One region of the Brenneria tiliae genome, then DNA from elsewhere that is predicted to be linked to it. Evidence: riboswitches for the same ligand, from Rfam matches in the RefSeq annotation. Region 1 holds a riboswitch; the other holds the start of a gene.
What was found. Region 1 has a riboswitch for cobalamin ahead of MFP24_RS05555 (cobyrinic acid a,c-diamide synthase CobB). Riboswitches for the same ligand answer to the same signal wherever they lie in the genome.

Region 1 (7,636 bases):
CGTTGCGCTCAATCGCCGCGACCCGAAGCCGGGGAAAACGCCGCGCCGCCTCCAGCGCCACGCTGCCGGTTCCGGCGCCGACGTCAATCAGCAGCGCCGCCTCCTCCAGTTCCAGCCGTTCCAGCGCCAGTAAGCGCACCGGCTCTTTGGTCATCGGAACGCGCCGGCCGCGTAAAAATTCTTCATCTTTCATTGAGGATCACCACCACGTTCATGTCATAGCGTTGCGCCACCGCCTGCGGCTGCAGGCGGTGGATGCGCTCATCCGGCAGGGAGAGGTTCTCGCCGATAATCAGCGTGCGGACGAGCCGGCGTTGCAGGATGGCGTCGGCAATGGCGCGCGGCCCGATGCGTCCGTCGGTCACCATCGCCACCTTGTCATGCTGCAAAATCCAGTCGAAATCCGGCTCGCGGCCGTGGCTGCTGGTAAGGTAGAGATCGTTCATATCCAGCGCCGCGCGGGAACAGAGGTATTGCACCGCGCTGATGCCGGGCACCAGGCGCAGATCGGCCGCGGCGAAATGGGCGCACAGCAGCTTGCCGATGCCGTACAGCAGCGGATCGCCGGAGGCCAGCACCACCACCCGACGGTGCTTTTGCCCGTCGAGCCACGCCGCCAGCGCGGGCAGATCGGCGTCAAGCCGCCGGGTAACGCCGGCGAAAGCGGGAAACAGCGCCAGATGCCGGGCGCCGCCCACCAATACCTCGGCGCGCGCAATCTCCCGCTGCGCCTCCGGCGTCAGATGCGCCAGCGCGCCGGGCCCGATGCCCACCACCACGATCATCGCAGCGCCTCCAGAATGTCGGGCAGCGGGCGGTTGGTTCCCAACACGCTATTATCGAAAGCGAACAGCACGGCATCGACGCGCGGCGGCGAGGCGGAAAAACGCAGCATCTCGTCCACCCGCTGGCAAATCCGCTGCGCCAGACGCGGGTACACCGCCTGAAAGCCGCGCTCGGCGATCAGCTCCATCGCCGCCTCGGTGGTGTCGCACCGATTCACCGCCAGCAATAAATCATGCGGCGCGCCCATCAGGGCCAGATGGGCGATCAGAGTTTCCATGCGCCCGTCGGCGATATGGCTGTGGGTGTGAAAAATGCCGGCCGCTACCTTCACCAGCTTGCCGGGATGACCGATCAGCGTCACCTGGCGGAAGCCCAGCCGCACCGCTTCCTGCAACATGTAGCCGACAAAGTTGCTCATGGTCACCACCCGCTGCGCGTCGAGGCCCAGATGCTCGCGCACAAAGCGCTCGCCGTGGTTGCCGGGCACCAGAATGACCCGGTCCTCGCCGGCGGCGCGCTTCATTTCCAGCTCCAGCGCCAGCGAACGCTTCCAGCTCTCTTCCGACATCGGCGTGACGATACCGGTGGTGCCGATAATGGAAATGCCGCCGAGGATCCCCAGCCGCGCGTTATAGGTTTTTTTGGCCCGCTCTTCGCCTTCCGGGGCGAAAATCTCTACTTCCGCGCCGCGCGCCGGGCCGATCGCCTCGCGGACGCCGGCTTCGATGGTTTGCAGCGGGGTGCGGTTGATCGCCGGGCCGCCCACCGGGAGGCCGATGCCTTTGCGGGTCACGGTGCCGACGCCTGCGCCGCCGCGGATACGGATGTCGGCGTGCTCGCGCAGGGTCACCCGGGCAAAGATCAGCATGCCGTGGGTGGCGTCCACGTCGTCGCCGCCGTCCTTGCGGATCGCCGCCGTGGCGCATTGGCCTTCAATCAGCGGCTGCTCCACGTTGAGATAGAGCGTGACGCCGGAGGGGGTGACGATGGAGATCTGATCGATCACCTGCTGGCGCAGCGCCATCAGCGCCGCCACTTTCGCCGCGGCGGTGGCGCAGGAGCCGGTGGTGTAGCCTTTGCGGTACTGCCTGCCCTTGTGCCACACCGTATCCAGCTGCGCGCCGGAATTTTGCGGATGGTTTTTCACAGCGTCTCCCGGATAGGGTACAAAATGGCGTTGACGATCGCCGCCGCCACGTTGCTGCCCCCTTTGCGTCCCGCCGCGGCGATGCACGGCAGCCCGCTGCGCATCAGCGCTTCTTTCGACTCCGCCGCGCCGACGAATCCCACCGGCACGCCAATTACCGCCAGCGGCGACGCCTGGCGCTCCAGTAAGCGGAACAGCGCGGTCGGCGCGTTGCCGAAGACGAACAGCTTGTCGCCCGGCTCATCCAGCGCGATATCCACCGCCGCCATCGAGCGGGTGATGGTTTCCGCCTGCGCCCGCGCCACCACCCGGGGATCGCTGATAAAGCAGCGGCATTCGCAGCCCAGTCGCGCCAGCAGGGTTTTATTGATCCCCGACAGCGCCATGGTGGTATCGGTATAGAGCACGCAGCCGGCGCGCAGGCCGTCGGCGATGCGCGTCAGCACCTGCGGCGTAAACCACAGCACGTCCAGCCAGTCGAAATCCGCGGTGGTGTGGATCACCCGTTTGATCACCGCTTCCTGCGCCGCATCGGCGAAACGGTAGTCCGGACGCTCGCGGGCGATAATGTCGCCGATGATCGCCATGCTTTGCTGCTCAATCTGTTGCGGATGCCGCAGGTAAGTCATAAGCCGGTTCCTTGTTCTATGCCGTCCATGCGGCCGCCAGCAGAAGATGGACGCCGCTAAACAGCAGCAGCGCCAGCAACGAGGCGACCTGCATCAGCCGGATGCTGCGCGGGATATCATCCGGCGCGATCTCCCGGCGCGCATCGCCTATCCAGGGTTTCTCCACCCGCGCGCCGAAATAGTTATTGGGGCCGCCCAGCCGCACGCCCAGCGCTCCGGCCACGGTGGCTTCCGGCCAGGCGCAGTTGGGGCTGGCGTGCTGACGGCGATCGCGCCAGCCGATGCGCCACGCCTGGCGATAGTCGGCGCGCAGCAGCCAGGCGGCCACGCTCAGCAGCGGCCAGCTCAGCCGCGCCGGCAGCAGATTGGCCAGGTCGTCCATCCGGGCGGATACGTAGCCGATGGCGCGGTATTGGGCGTTTTTGTAGCCCACCATGGAGTCGAGGGTATTCACCGCCTTGTAGGCCATCGCCAGCGGCGCGCCGCCGAGCAGCAGGTAAAACAGCGGCGCGATCACTCCATCGACGCTGTTCTCCGCCACGGTTTCCACCGCGGCGCGGGTTATCTGCGGTTTTTCGAGCCGTGCGGTATCCCGCCCGACGATCCACGACAGCCGGCGGCGGCTTTCTTCCAGCGTGCCGTGGCGCAACGCCCCGTGCACCGCCAGCGCGGCGTCGCTCAGGCAGCGACCGGCCAGCAGGGTGTAAATCATCCACACCTGCGCCAGCCAGCCGAGCCACGGATGGAGCGCCGTCAGCAGCGCCAACACGCCCCAGCTCAGCGCGCCGGTCGTCCCTACCACCGCCAGCCACAGCACGCCGCCGCCGATCCTCAGCGCCCGTTCGCTGCGACAGCGGGCGCGAATGCCGCGATGCAGCCAGGAAATCAGCCGGCCGATCCAGCGCACCGGGTGCGGCCAATGGGGCGGGTCTCCCAGCCAGCAGTCGAGTAAAAAGGCGCAAAACCAGGCGCTCAGCGTCATAGCAGGCTCCTGGCGCGACCAAGCCAGCGGTTCAGCAATCCCGGCCGCTGGGCGAAATGCAGATGCAGATAGCTGGCGCAGGTCTGCTCGAGCTGGTAGCCGCCCTGCCACTGCTGGATCACCGCGCCGTCGCGCCATTTGACGCAGTCGAACGCCGGCGGCAGCGCGGTGGAAAAATCGGAGTAATGGAACTCGTGGCCGCGCAGCACCTCGCCGCGGGCGGCCAATAAGGTGTCGCGGCCGGCCTGCGCCTGGCAGTAGCCGAAGCGGGTAAGGCGTTTTCCCATGCGGCTTACGCCGGGCAGAATGCCCGCCATCGCGTGCCGCCGGCCGTCGGCGTCGATCAGTTCGTCGCCCAGATACATCAGTCCGCCGCACTCGGCGTACAGCGGGATCCGCATGCGGTGGGCATTCCGCAGGGCGGCATGCATCGGGGTATTGGCGGCCAGCCGCGCGGCGTGGATCTCCGGATAACCGCCGCCGATATAGATCATCTGGCAATCCGGGAGTTGGCGGTCGTGCAGCGGGCTAAAACGGCGCAGACGCACCCCGGCCTGCTCCAGCAGGTCGAGATTATCCTGATAGTAGAAGTTGAAGGCTTCGTCGTCCGCCAGCGCCAGCGTCAGACCGTCCGCCAACGCGGGGTCCGGCAACGCCGGCGGCTCCCCCGCCGGCAGGGCGGCGACGGCGCACAGCGCCAGCAGGCGGTCGAGATCGATGGTCTGCTCCACCTGCCGGGCCAGACGTTGCCAGCGCAGGTCGTCATGGGTCTGTTCCCGGGCGGGAATAAGGCCGAGGTGGCGGGACGGCAGCGCCACCTCCTCCATCACCGGCAGGCGGCCCAGCACCGGAATGGCGCAGTAGCGCTCGATGGCATGGCGCAGCAGCTCATAGTGCCCCGCCGAGTTAACGCGGTTAACAATCACGCCGGCGATATTCAGCGCCGGATCGAAACGGCAAAAGCCCATCACGGTGGCCGCCACCGAGGTGGACACCGCCTTGCCGTCCACCAGCAAAATCACCGGACAGCCCAGCTGTTTCGCCATCGCCGCGCTGCTGCAATAGTCGGGATCGGTGCCGTAGCCGTCGTACAGCCCCATCACCCCTTCGATTATCGCCACGTCCGCGCGGCGGATATGCTGCTTATACAGGCCGTTCAGCGTTGCCGCGGGGAGCATAAAGGCGTCAAGGTTGCGCGAAGTCACCCCGCACACGGCGCTGTGCCAGCCGCTGTCCAGATAGTCCGGCCCGATTTTAAACGGCTGTACGGCTAATCCGCGTTGCATCAGCGCCCGCAGGATCCCCAGCGTCACGGTGGTTTTGCCGCAGCCGCTGCCGGTGCCGGCAATAACAAACGCTTTTTTACCCGGCCCTTGGCTACCTGGCCCTTGTTTATCTGAACATGGCATATAAATCCCGACGTGCCGGCCGGGAAATACGCTGTCAACGGGACACGCGAACACGGCGCCGCCGCCGCGCGTATCGGATGACAACTCATTTCCCGCCGAAAGAGTTGAATCGCCGTTAACGCCGGTCGCTGCGGGCGTTATCGTCAGGTCGGTCTTCTGGCTCTGCGTCATCCTCCCCCGTTCCTTCCCGATCGTTCGATCAGTGGTATTAACGGGTTCGTCGGCATCACAGCAGCGGGGGCTGCGGAGGATTTACACCTCCTTCCCGGTCGTAATGGGTTATCATTGAACTAACTGGCGACGCGGCGGGTCCAATACCACAACTCCGGCGCGTCAACGGCTCTGATGCCCATCGCGACATTTACCTGACGGCGATAACTGTATTTTTGCTGTTTATCTTACTATTTAATACGTTACTCACTCAGTTCGGGCGCGAAAGCGCTTGCTGACCCGGCTGTTGGCTAAATTACGTGAATCATTAGCGCCAGATCATACTGAGTTTTCAATTCGATCTCTTGATGTGGTGCAAAAACAAAGAGGAAAATTGCAATGCAAAATATACGTGGCTTTGCTGCTCTCGACGCGAGCAGCCCGTTAGTTCCCCATCAGTTCGTGCGCCGCGATCCGCGGGACAACGATGTAACGATCGATATCGTCTACTGCGGCGTGTGCCATTCCGACATTCATATGGCGCGCAACGAGTGGAAAAACAGCCTGTATCCGGTGGTGCCCGGCCATGAAATCGTCGGCAAGGTGGTCAGCGTCGGCAAGCTGGTGGAAAACTTCAAAGAAGGCGACTGGGTGGGCGTCGGCTGTATGGTGGACTCCTGTCAAAGCTGCGACGCCTGTGACGACGGGCTGGAACAGTACTGCGTTGAAGGGCCGACCGGCACTTACGGCGGCGTCGATCGCCACGACGGCCTGCCGACCTTCGGCGGCTACTCGGAACGGATTGTGGTGTCCGACAAGTTCGTGCTCCGCATGTCCGACAAGCTGGATATGAAATCCGCCGCGCCGCTGCTGTGCGCCGGCATCACCACCTACTCGCCGCTGAAGCACTGGAACGTCGGGCCGGGGGACAAGGTGGCGGTCGTCGGTCTCGGCGGTCTGGGTCATATGGGGCTGAAGTTCGCCAAAGCGATGGGCGCGGACGTCACGCTATTCACCCGCTCGCCGGGCAAAGAGCAGGAAGCGCGCCGTCTGGGGGCCGACCACGTGGTGATCTCCACCGATGAGGCGCAGTTAAAAGAGGTCGCCAACCGCTTCGATATTATTCTGGATACGGTGCCGATGCAGCACGACCTTAACCCCTACCTGAGCACGCTGAAACGCGACGGGACGCTGATCCTGGTGGGTCTGATTGAACCCATTGAGCCGACGGTGCACAGCGGCGCGCTGGTGATGGCACGTAAGTCGATTGCCGGTTCGCTGATCGGCGGGATTGCGGAAACGCAGGAAATGCTGGACTTCTGCGCCGAGCACGGCATTACCTGCGACGTTGAAATGATCGATATACAGTCCATCAACACCGCCTATGAGCGTATGTTGAAAAGCGAAGTGCACTACCGCTTCGTTATCGATATCGCGTCGTTGAAAGCCAGCTTTTAACCCCTCGCCCGCCGCTCCGGCGCCGCGGGCAACCTAGCCGCCATTCCGTCGCTTATGGTACGCTGACATCCATAGTTATTGCAGGGATATCAGAGCGTAATGAGCGAACATGGCGGCAATGTGCTGGAGATGGCGTTAAAAACCGGCCTGGATGCCGGCGAGATTATTGACTTCAGCGCCAATATCAATCCGTTGGGGATGCCCGACACGCTGAAGGCCGCGATTGTCAGCCAGCTTGAGCGCGCCGAACGTTATCCCGACGTGGCGTATCGGGCGCTTCACGCGGCGCTGGCCCGCGCTCACGGCTGCGCCGCCGACAATATTATCGCCGGAAACGGCGCCACCGAACTGATTTATGCCGTAGTGCAATACCTGCGCCCGCGGCGGGCGTTACTGTTGACGCCGGGATTTGCGGAATATCGGCGCGCCTTGCAGCGCGTCGGCTGTGAGATTGACGACTACGCCATGGATGAAGCCGACGGTTTTCAACCCGACGCCCGTCTGCTGAGCGCGCTGGACAACGTCCGCTACGACTGCCTGTTTATCGCCACGCCGAATAACCCCACCGGACTAATGCCGGACGCCGGGCTGCTACAGGCCGTTGCCGAACGCTGCCGGCTGCGCCGTACCGCCTTGATTATCGATGAGGCCTTTATCGACTTTCTGCCGCGGGAGGCGGGCTTTATCCCGCAATTATCCGCCTTCCCCCACCTGTATATCCTGCGTTCGCTGACCAAATTTTTCGCCATTCCCGGCCTGCGCCTCGGCTATCTGGCGAGCGGCGACCGGGCGGCCGTTGCGGCCATGAAGCAATCGCGGGAGCCGTGGACCATCAACGCCTTCGCCGCGCTGGCGGGAGAGACAGTGCTGGACGACGCGCCCTATATCGCCGCCACCCGCCGCTGGCTGGCGCAGCAGCAGGCGTGGCTTTACCGGGAGCTGGCCGCCATGCCCGAGCTGCAGGTCTGGCGACCGACGGCCAACTATATTTTTCTGCGCTGCCTGCGCGCCCAGACCGATCTGCAACAGGCGTTGCTGGAACAGCGTATTCTTATCCGCTCCTGCGCCAACTATC
Region 2 (7,636 bases), on a different contig from region 1:
GGAAGCGCTGAATCAAAGCCTGGCGGAATTGCAGGGACAGATAAATGTTTCATTTGAATTTTTCCCACCGCGCACCAGTGAGATGGAAGAAACGCTGTGGAACTCCATCGACCGTCTGAGCAGCCTTAAACCGAAGTTCGTTTCCGTTACCTACGGGGCGAATTCAGGTGAGCGCGATCGCACTCACAGCATTATCAAGACGATTAAAGAACGCACCGGACTGGAAGCGGCTCCCCATCTTACCTGTGTCGATGCTTCCCGCGACCATCTGCGCGAAATCGCCCAGGATTACTGGCGGAGCGGTATTCGTCATATCGTCGCGCTGCGCGGGGATTTGCCGGCCGGCGGCGGTAAACCCGATATGTATGCGGCCGACCTGGTCTCCCTGTTAAAAGAAGTCGGCGACTTTGATATTTCCGTCGCCGCCTATCCTGAAGTGCATCCGGAAGCGAAAAGCGCCCAGGCTGACCTGATCAATCTAAAGCGTAAAATTGACGCCGGCGCCAACCGGGCGATCACCCAGTTCTTTTTTGATGTGGAAAGCTACCTGCGTTTTCGCGATCGCTGTGTTTCAACCGGTATTGACGTCGAGATCGTTCCCGGCATTCTGCCGGTTTCCAATTTTAAGCAATTGCAGCGCTTCGCCACCATGACCAATGTTCGCGTGCCGAACTGGATGACGGCGATGTTCGACGGCCTGGATAACGATCCCGATACGCGCAAAATGGTCGGCGCCGCCATTGCCATGGATATGGTGAAAATCCTCAGTCGTGAAGGGGTAAAAGACTTCCACTTCTACACCCTCAACCGTGCTGAATTGAGCTACGCGATTTGCCATACTCTGGGCGTGCGCCCTGACGTAGCCTGATAGGCACCGCCTGAAACCCCGCCGCCGCGGGGTTTTCGATCTTATCGCTCAAGGTTCTCCGTCTCTTCCATCAAATCGCCGGATAAAACCGCCCTCTGTTTCTGCGGCATTCAACGCCGGGTTTTTTCATCAGCATATTGGCGAATTCTCTATTCCCCTAGCGGAGGAATACGATATTGTCTGCGTATTGATCTGCTTTCCGGCATTCATTACAAATATGGCGTTAGCCGGGAGACACAAAATGCTATCAACGCCAAATTGCTTGAATACGCCCGTTAACTCGTTATAGCGTGACAGGTGGCTGAAAGCGCAGGCTGATAAACATGGACTCGACCTATTAATAGTAAAGATGTTGTTTTACTTAGGTAGAAATAAATAGATACGCACGGTGGGATATATTATTCATTTTGGCTATTGATAGCAAATGCCTATCGTTGCTATTCTATCCATCGTCACTTGCTATCACAATAAGGAGAATAATAAATGAATATTCGGGATCTGGAGTATCTGGTGGCGTTGGCAGAACATCGTCATTTCCGGCGCGCCGCGGATTCTTGCCACGTTAGTCAGCCAACGCTCAGTGGACAAATCCGTAAGCTGGAAGATGAATTAGGCGTTATGCTGCTGGAGCGGACCAGTAGAAAGGTGCTGTTTACTCAGGCGGGTTTATTGCTGGTTGAACAGGCGCGCACCGTATTACGTGAAGTCAAGGTGTTGAAAGAGATGGCCAGCCAGCAGGGTGAAACCATGTCAGGGCCGCTGCATATCGGCCTGATCCCGACGGTGGGACCTTACCTGCTGCCGCAAATCATTCCCATGCTGCACCGCACTTTCCCCAAGCTTGAAATGTATCTGCATGAAGCACAGACCCATCAGCTGCTGGCGCAGTTGGACAGCGGCAAGCTGGATTGCGCCATCTTGGCGTTGGTGAAAGAGTCTGAAGCCTTTATCGAAGTCCCCCTGTTTGACGAACCGATGAAACTGGCGATTTATCAGGGGCATCCCTGGGCCAACCGCGAGCGGGTGGCGATGGCCGACCTGTCCGGCGAGAAATTGCTGATGCTGGAAGACGGACACTGCCTGCGCGATCAGGCGTTGGGGTTCTGTTTTCAGGCCGGAGCGGACGAGGACACGCATTTTCGCGCCACCAGCCTGGAAACGCTGCGCAATATGGTGGCGGCGGGCAGCGGCATCACGTTATTGCCGGCGCTGGCGGTGCCCCATGAACGTGAGCGTGACGGCGTCTGCTATCTGCCCTGCTACAAACCGGAGCCGAAGCGCACCATCGCTCTGATTTACCGCCCCGGCTCGCCGCTGCGCGGGCGCTATGAGCAACTGGCCGATACCATCCGCGAGCATATGCAAATCTATATGGATGCCGCGTCAGAACAGGCGGTTTAACCCATTTAGCGCGGCAACCCGGTAGGCTTCCGCCATGGTTGGGTAATTGAAGGTGGTATTAATGAAGTATTCGATAGTATTACCTTCACCTTTCTGTTCCATTATCGCCTGCCCGATATGAATAATCTCGGCCGCGCGCTCGCCGAAACAGTGAATGCCCAGAATCTGTTTCGTCTCGCGGTGGAATAAGATCTTCAGGCTTCCCACGTTCATGCCGACAATCTGCGCGCGCGCCAGATGTTTGAACTGCGCCCGCCCCACTTCATAGGGGACTTTCATCGCCGTGAGCTGCTGCTCGGTTTTCCCCACGGAGCTGATTTCAGGAATGGTGTAAATTCCGGTGGGAATATCTTCGATCAGATGGGCGTTGGCATCGCCTTTGATGATGGCCTGTGCGGCAAGGCGGCCCTGATCGTAAGCCGCGGAAGCCAGACTGGGGTAGCCAATCACGTCGCCGACGGCGTAAATATGCGCCAGCCCGGTCTGATACAGGCTGTTGACGTTAAGTTGTCCGCGGCTGTCGGTACTCAGGCCGATCTGTTCCAGACCGAGCGTTTCGGTATTGCCGGTGCGGCCGTTGGCGTACAGCAGACAGTCAGCCTTCATCTTTTTACCGGACTTGAGGTTGACGATAACGCCGTCTTCCACCCCCTCGATGCTTTCAAACTCTTCGTTATGGCGGATCACCACGCCGTTATTCCAGAAGTGGTAGGACAGGGCATCCGACATCTCCTGATCGAGGAAGGCCAGCAGGCGATCGCGGGTATTGATCAGATCAACCTTGACGTTAAGGCCGCGAAAAATGGACGCGTACTCGCAGCCAATCACCCCGGCGCCGTAGATAATCACATGTCTGGGTTCGTGGTCGAGCTGCAGAATGGAGTCGCTGTCGTAGATGCGGGGGTGGTCAAAGTCGACCGTTGCGGGGTGGTAGGGGCGTGAGCCGCTGGCAATGATGATATTGGCCGCGGTCAGCGTGTCGTGGGTATTGTCCGGATAATGCACCGCAAGGGTATGGGCGTCGATAAACCGGGCCTCGCCGGAGAACAACGCGCACTGGTTACGTTCATAAAACCCCTGGCGCATCTGGGTTTGCTGGCCGATTACGCTATCGGCGTGGCGCAGGATATCGGAAAAGGAGGAACTGATAACGCGGGCGTTATCGCTGTAGAGCGGGTTCTGGTTAAATTCAATAATACGGCTGACGGCATGACGCAGCGCTTTGGAAGGGATGGTTCCCCAATGGGTGCAGCCGCCGCCGACATTATAGTGCCGTTCAATCACCGCTATTTTGGCGCCCTGTTTGGACAATCCCATGGCGGCGCCTTCACCCCCCGGGCCGGAACCGATAACGATGGCGTCATAATCGAATTGCTGTTGTAGGGTCATAATCGGATAACCTGTTTGTACAAAACAATAACGTGATTGTAACATTTCCCGTGCGGGATCCCAATCATCCTGGTATTTATTGTGGAAACCTATTATCACATTTTTAATATGGCAAAGTTTGTCGCGCTATGTTGACAATAAAGTTTGCTATAGTGCCTTTCTGGAAAGGAGAGCAGATGGTTTGGGCAGGATAATGGGTGTCAGAGCACAACAAAAAGAACGGACGCGTCGTTCCCTTATTGAGGCGGCGTTCAGCCAGTTAAGCGCCGAGCGCAGTTTTGCCAGCCTGAGTTTACGTGAAGTCGCCCGGGAAGCCGGTATTGCGCCGACATCTTTCTACCGCCACTTCCGTGATGTGGATGAGCTGGGGCTGACGATGGTGGATGAAAGCGGGCTAATGTTGCGCCAGCTGATGCGCCAGGCGCGGCAGCGGATTGCCAAAAGCGGCAGCGTAATCAAAACCTCCGTCTCGACCTTTATGGAATTTATCGGCAATAACCCAAATGCTTTCAGATTGTTACTACGTGAGCGCTCAGGGACTTCCGCTGCTTTCCGTGCCGCGGTCGCGCGTGAGATTCAGCATTTTATCGCCGAACTGGCGGATTATCTGGAAGTCGAAAATCATATCCCGCGCAGTTTTGCGGAAGCGCAGTCGGAAGCGATGGTGACCATCGTTTTCAGTGCCGGAGCGGAAGCGCTGGATGTCGGACCGGAACAGCGAAGACAGCTGGAAGAGCGCCTGGTATTGCAACTGCGCATGATTTCCAAAGGCGCCTATTACTGGTACCGCAAAGAGCAGGACAATCGCTCGGGCGCAGCGTAAATTTTAGATATATACAGGTATTGAGAAGAGAAAAGGCATGACAGAACAATCCTATCATCGGGAAAAAGGTACGCTGCTCCTGGCGCTGGCCGCGGGCCTATCGGTTAACGGCTCATTCGCCGCGTTGTTTAGCGCCATCGTCCCCTTTTCGATATTCCCTCTGCTTGCGCTGATTTTATCCGTCTATTGCCTGCACCAGCGCTATATGAACCACAGCATGTCCGAGGGCACGCCTCTGCTGGCGGCGGCCTGTTTTCTGCTGGGGTTGCTGCTTTACAGCGCCATTGTCCGCGTTGAGTACCCCGCCATCGGCTCAAACTTCGTGCCCTCGATTCTCTGCGTGGTATTGGTATTCTGGATCGGCCTGAAGCTGAAAGCCCGAAAATCCGTCAAAGAGAGCGATACTCCCGAGGCATAATGCCGGTGCGGCATCGAGCTACCGACGCCGCTCCAACAGCACGCCGCACTCCATATGATGGGTGTAGGGAAACTGGTCAAACAGCGCCAGCCGGCTGATTTGATGCGTTTCCGTCAGCGTTTGCAGATTATGACACAGCGTTTCCGGATTGCAGGAAATGTAAAGAATACGCGGATAAGCCTGCACCAGCCTGACCGTTTCCTCGTCCAGCCCGCTGCGCGGGGGATCGACGAAAATGGTTTCGCAGCGATAGCCCGTCAGGTCGATGCCCTGTAAGCGCTTGAATTGACGCACGCCGTTGATGGCCTGGGTAAACTCTTCCGCCGCCATACGAATAATCTGTACGTTATCAATATGATTGGCCGCAATATTGTATTGCGCGGCCGCCACCGAGGGCTTGGCGATTTCCGTCGCCAGCACGCGATCGAAATTGCGCGCCAGCGCCAGTGAGAAGTTGCCGTTGCCGCAGTACAGCTCCAGCAAATCCCCGGTTGAATCTTGCGTTGCGTCCAGCGCCCACTCCAGCATATGGATATTCACCGCCGCGTTGGGCTGGGTGAAGCTGTTTTCAACCTGACGGTAAATCATCTCGCGCCCGGCGACGGGCAGGCGTTCGTCAACGTAATCCCGTTCCAGGCAAATCTTGGTTTTGGTCGCCCGGCCAATCAGCTGCAGCGCAAACCCCTGCGCGCGCAACGCATCGCGCAGGGCGACGGCATGCCGCCGCCATTCTTCATCCAGCGGACGGTGATAGAGCAGGGAAACCACCGCCTCGCCGCTCAGCGTCGACAGGTAGTCAATCTGGAACAGTTTGCGCCGCAGGACAGGGTTGGGGCGCAGCGCCTCGATTAATGCCGGCATCAGCCGGTTTATCAGTTCACTGGCCGCGGGAAAGCTATCGACGCGAATACGCTGTTTGGTCTGCTGATCAAACATAATGTGATAGATATCGTCACCGTCGTGCCAGATGCGAAATTCGGCGCGCATGCGGTAATGCTGAACGGGCGAGCGGAACACCACAGGCTCCGGCGCCCCGAACGGCGCCATCATCCCGCGCAGGCGTTCTGTTTTTTGGGCGAGTTGATCGTCGTACCGATCAATGGGCAGGCATTCTGGCGTCATGGTTTTCTCGTCTGAACGGCATCTAAAAGAACGTTATTGGCCGGGAATTGTAGGGAATCCGGCCGGGATGTCCAGTTTTGTCGCGCGATCGCCCGGCAATGGAAATGGAAGTCTAGACATCTGCGTAAGGCGATCGTAGCATGATTGTCCGGCCTCGCAGCATGAGTTAAAAGGGAATCCAGTGCAAATCTGGAGCTGACGCGCAGCGGTAAGGGTAGTCCGGGCGATAGCATATATGCAGACACTGTCATTAATGATGGGAAGTCATCGTCCTTTGTTGTTACGAATAAGCTGTTACGAATAGCAGTCGAGAATAAAAGTAACAACGGCCCCAAGCCCGAAGACCTGCCGGTATAACGTCGCAACGACCATGATCATCGCGTGCTATTCATCATGGTAATGCGGCATCCTTATATATGGTTTGGATGCTCGACTCATGCTTAATAAAACCATGCTGCTGACGGCGCTCTCTGTCACGGCTTTTTCCGCCTGGGCGCAAGACAATAATTCACCGCAAGAGAATGCCGATGAACTGGTCGTTACGGCGAACCGGTTCCCTCAACCCGTTTCCTCCGTTCTCGCGCCAATCGATATCGTTACCCGTGACGATATCGAGCGTTGGCAGGCGAAAAGCCTGACTGACGTAATGCGTCGTCTGCCGGGGGTGGATATCGCGCAAAATGGGGGGCGCGGGCAGTCAAGTTCAATGTTTATCCGCGGAACCAACTCAAGCCATGTACTTGTCTTGATTGATGGTATTCGCATGTCTTCTCCGGGGGTTACCGGCAGTGTGGATTTCAATCAGATTCCGATGTCGTTGATCCAGCGTATCGAGTATATCCGCGGACCTCGCTCAGCCGTTTATGGTTCCGACGCCATCGGGGGAGTCATCAACATTATTACCGAACAGGGCCAGGACGGCGCAAGGTTAAACGCGGGCTATGGTTCACATGCTTACCAGAACTATGACGGCGCCGTGCGCGGGCACGTGGGCGACGATACTATCGTCAGCGTGGCGGGAAGTTATGAAGCGACCCATGGATTCAATGTCTATCCTTCTTCGCCGTCGACAATTGATAGGGATAACGACGGCTATCGCAGCAAATCCTTCTGGGGCATGCTTGAGCAGCGTTTTTCCGAGAACGCCTCCGGCTTTTTCCGTGCTTATGGCTATGATAACAACACGGATTATGACCTCGCCTCCGCCTATCCGGGTAATGATAAGCGTTATTTGAATACGCGAAATTATGATGCCGGATTGAAATTTAACGAAGGAATATATTCCAGTCAGTTAACCGCCAGTTATCAAACGTACGACGATCTGAATTTCAATGATGTAATCGGGAAATATAACGGCACGATTACGCAGATTGAACAGCGTAGCCTGCAGTGGGGTAACGTGTTCAATCTCGGAAACGGCAGCCTGGGCGTCGGGGCCGACTGGCGCAATGAACGGGCTCAACCGGGTGGCACATCCGCATATACGCGAGCCCAGAGTCGCGATAACACAGGTGTATATCTTACTACTCAGCAACAGTTTGGTTCCGTAACGCTGGAAGGCTCGGTTCGGGGCGATGACAATCAACAGTATGGCCGACACGGTACCTGGCAGACG

Region 2: linked by a shared signal. The riboswitch ahead of btuB (TonB-dependent vitamin B12 receptor BtuB) and the one ahead of MFP24_RS05555 (cobyrinic acid a,c-diamide synthase CobB) in region 1 are both predicted to bind cobalamin.

The regions. Positions count from the first base shown of each region.
Region 1 covers NZ_JAKPCB010000091.1:27,491-35,126, reverse strand. Annotated here, with positions in the region: gene MFP24_RS05580 (decarboxylating cobalt-precorrin-6B (C(15))-methyltransferase) at 1-193, opposite strand, end outside; gene MFP24_RS05575 (cobalt-precorrin-7 (C(5))-methyltransferase) at 183-785, opposite strand; gene cbiD (cobalt-precorrin-5B (C(1))-methyltransferase CbiD) at 782-1,933, opposite strand; gene MFP24_RS05565 (cobalt-precorrin-8 methylmutase) at 1,930-2,562, opposite strand; gene cbiB (adenosylcobinamide-phosphate synthase CbiB) at 2,579-3,544, opposite strand; gene MFP24_RS05555 (cobyrinic acid a,c-diamide synthase CobB) at 3,541-4,953, opposite strand; cobalamin riboswitch at 5,086-5,263, opposite strand; gene MFP24_RS05550 (NAD(P)-dependent alcohol dehydrogenase) at 5,503-6,561, shown strand; gene cobD (threonine-phosphate decarboxylase CobD) at 6,661-7,636, shown strand, end outside.
Region 2 covers NZ_JAKPCB010000092.1:168,586-176,221, forward strand. Annotated here, with positions in the region: gene metF (methylenetetrahydrofolate reductase) at 1-868, shown strand, start outside; partial or broken gene MFP24_RS06930 (glutathione peroxidase) at 1,029-1,180, opposite strand; gene oxyR (DNA-binding transcriptional regulator OxyR) at 1,352-2,269, shown strand; gene sthA (Si-specific NAD(P)(+) transhydrogenase) at 2,252-3,658, opposite strand; gene fabR (HTH-type transcriptional repressor FabR) at 3,849-4,481, shown strand; gene MFP24_RS06950 (YijD family membrane protein) at 4,519-4,899, shown strand; gene trmA (tRNA (uridine(54)-C5)-methyltransferase TrmA) at 4,918-6,021, opposite strand; cobalamin riboswitch at 6,154-6,388, shown strand; gene btuB (TonB-dependent vitamin B12 receptor BtuB) at 6,458-7,636, shown strand, end outside.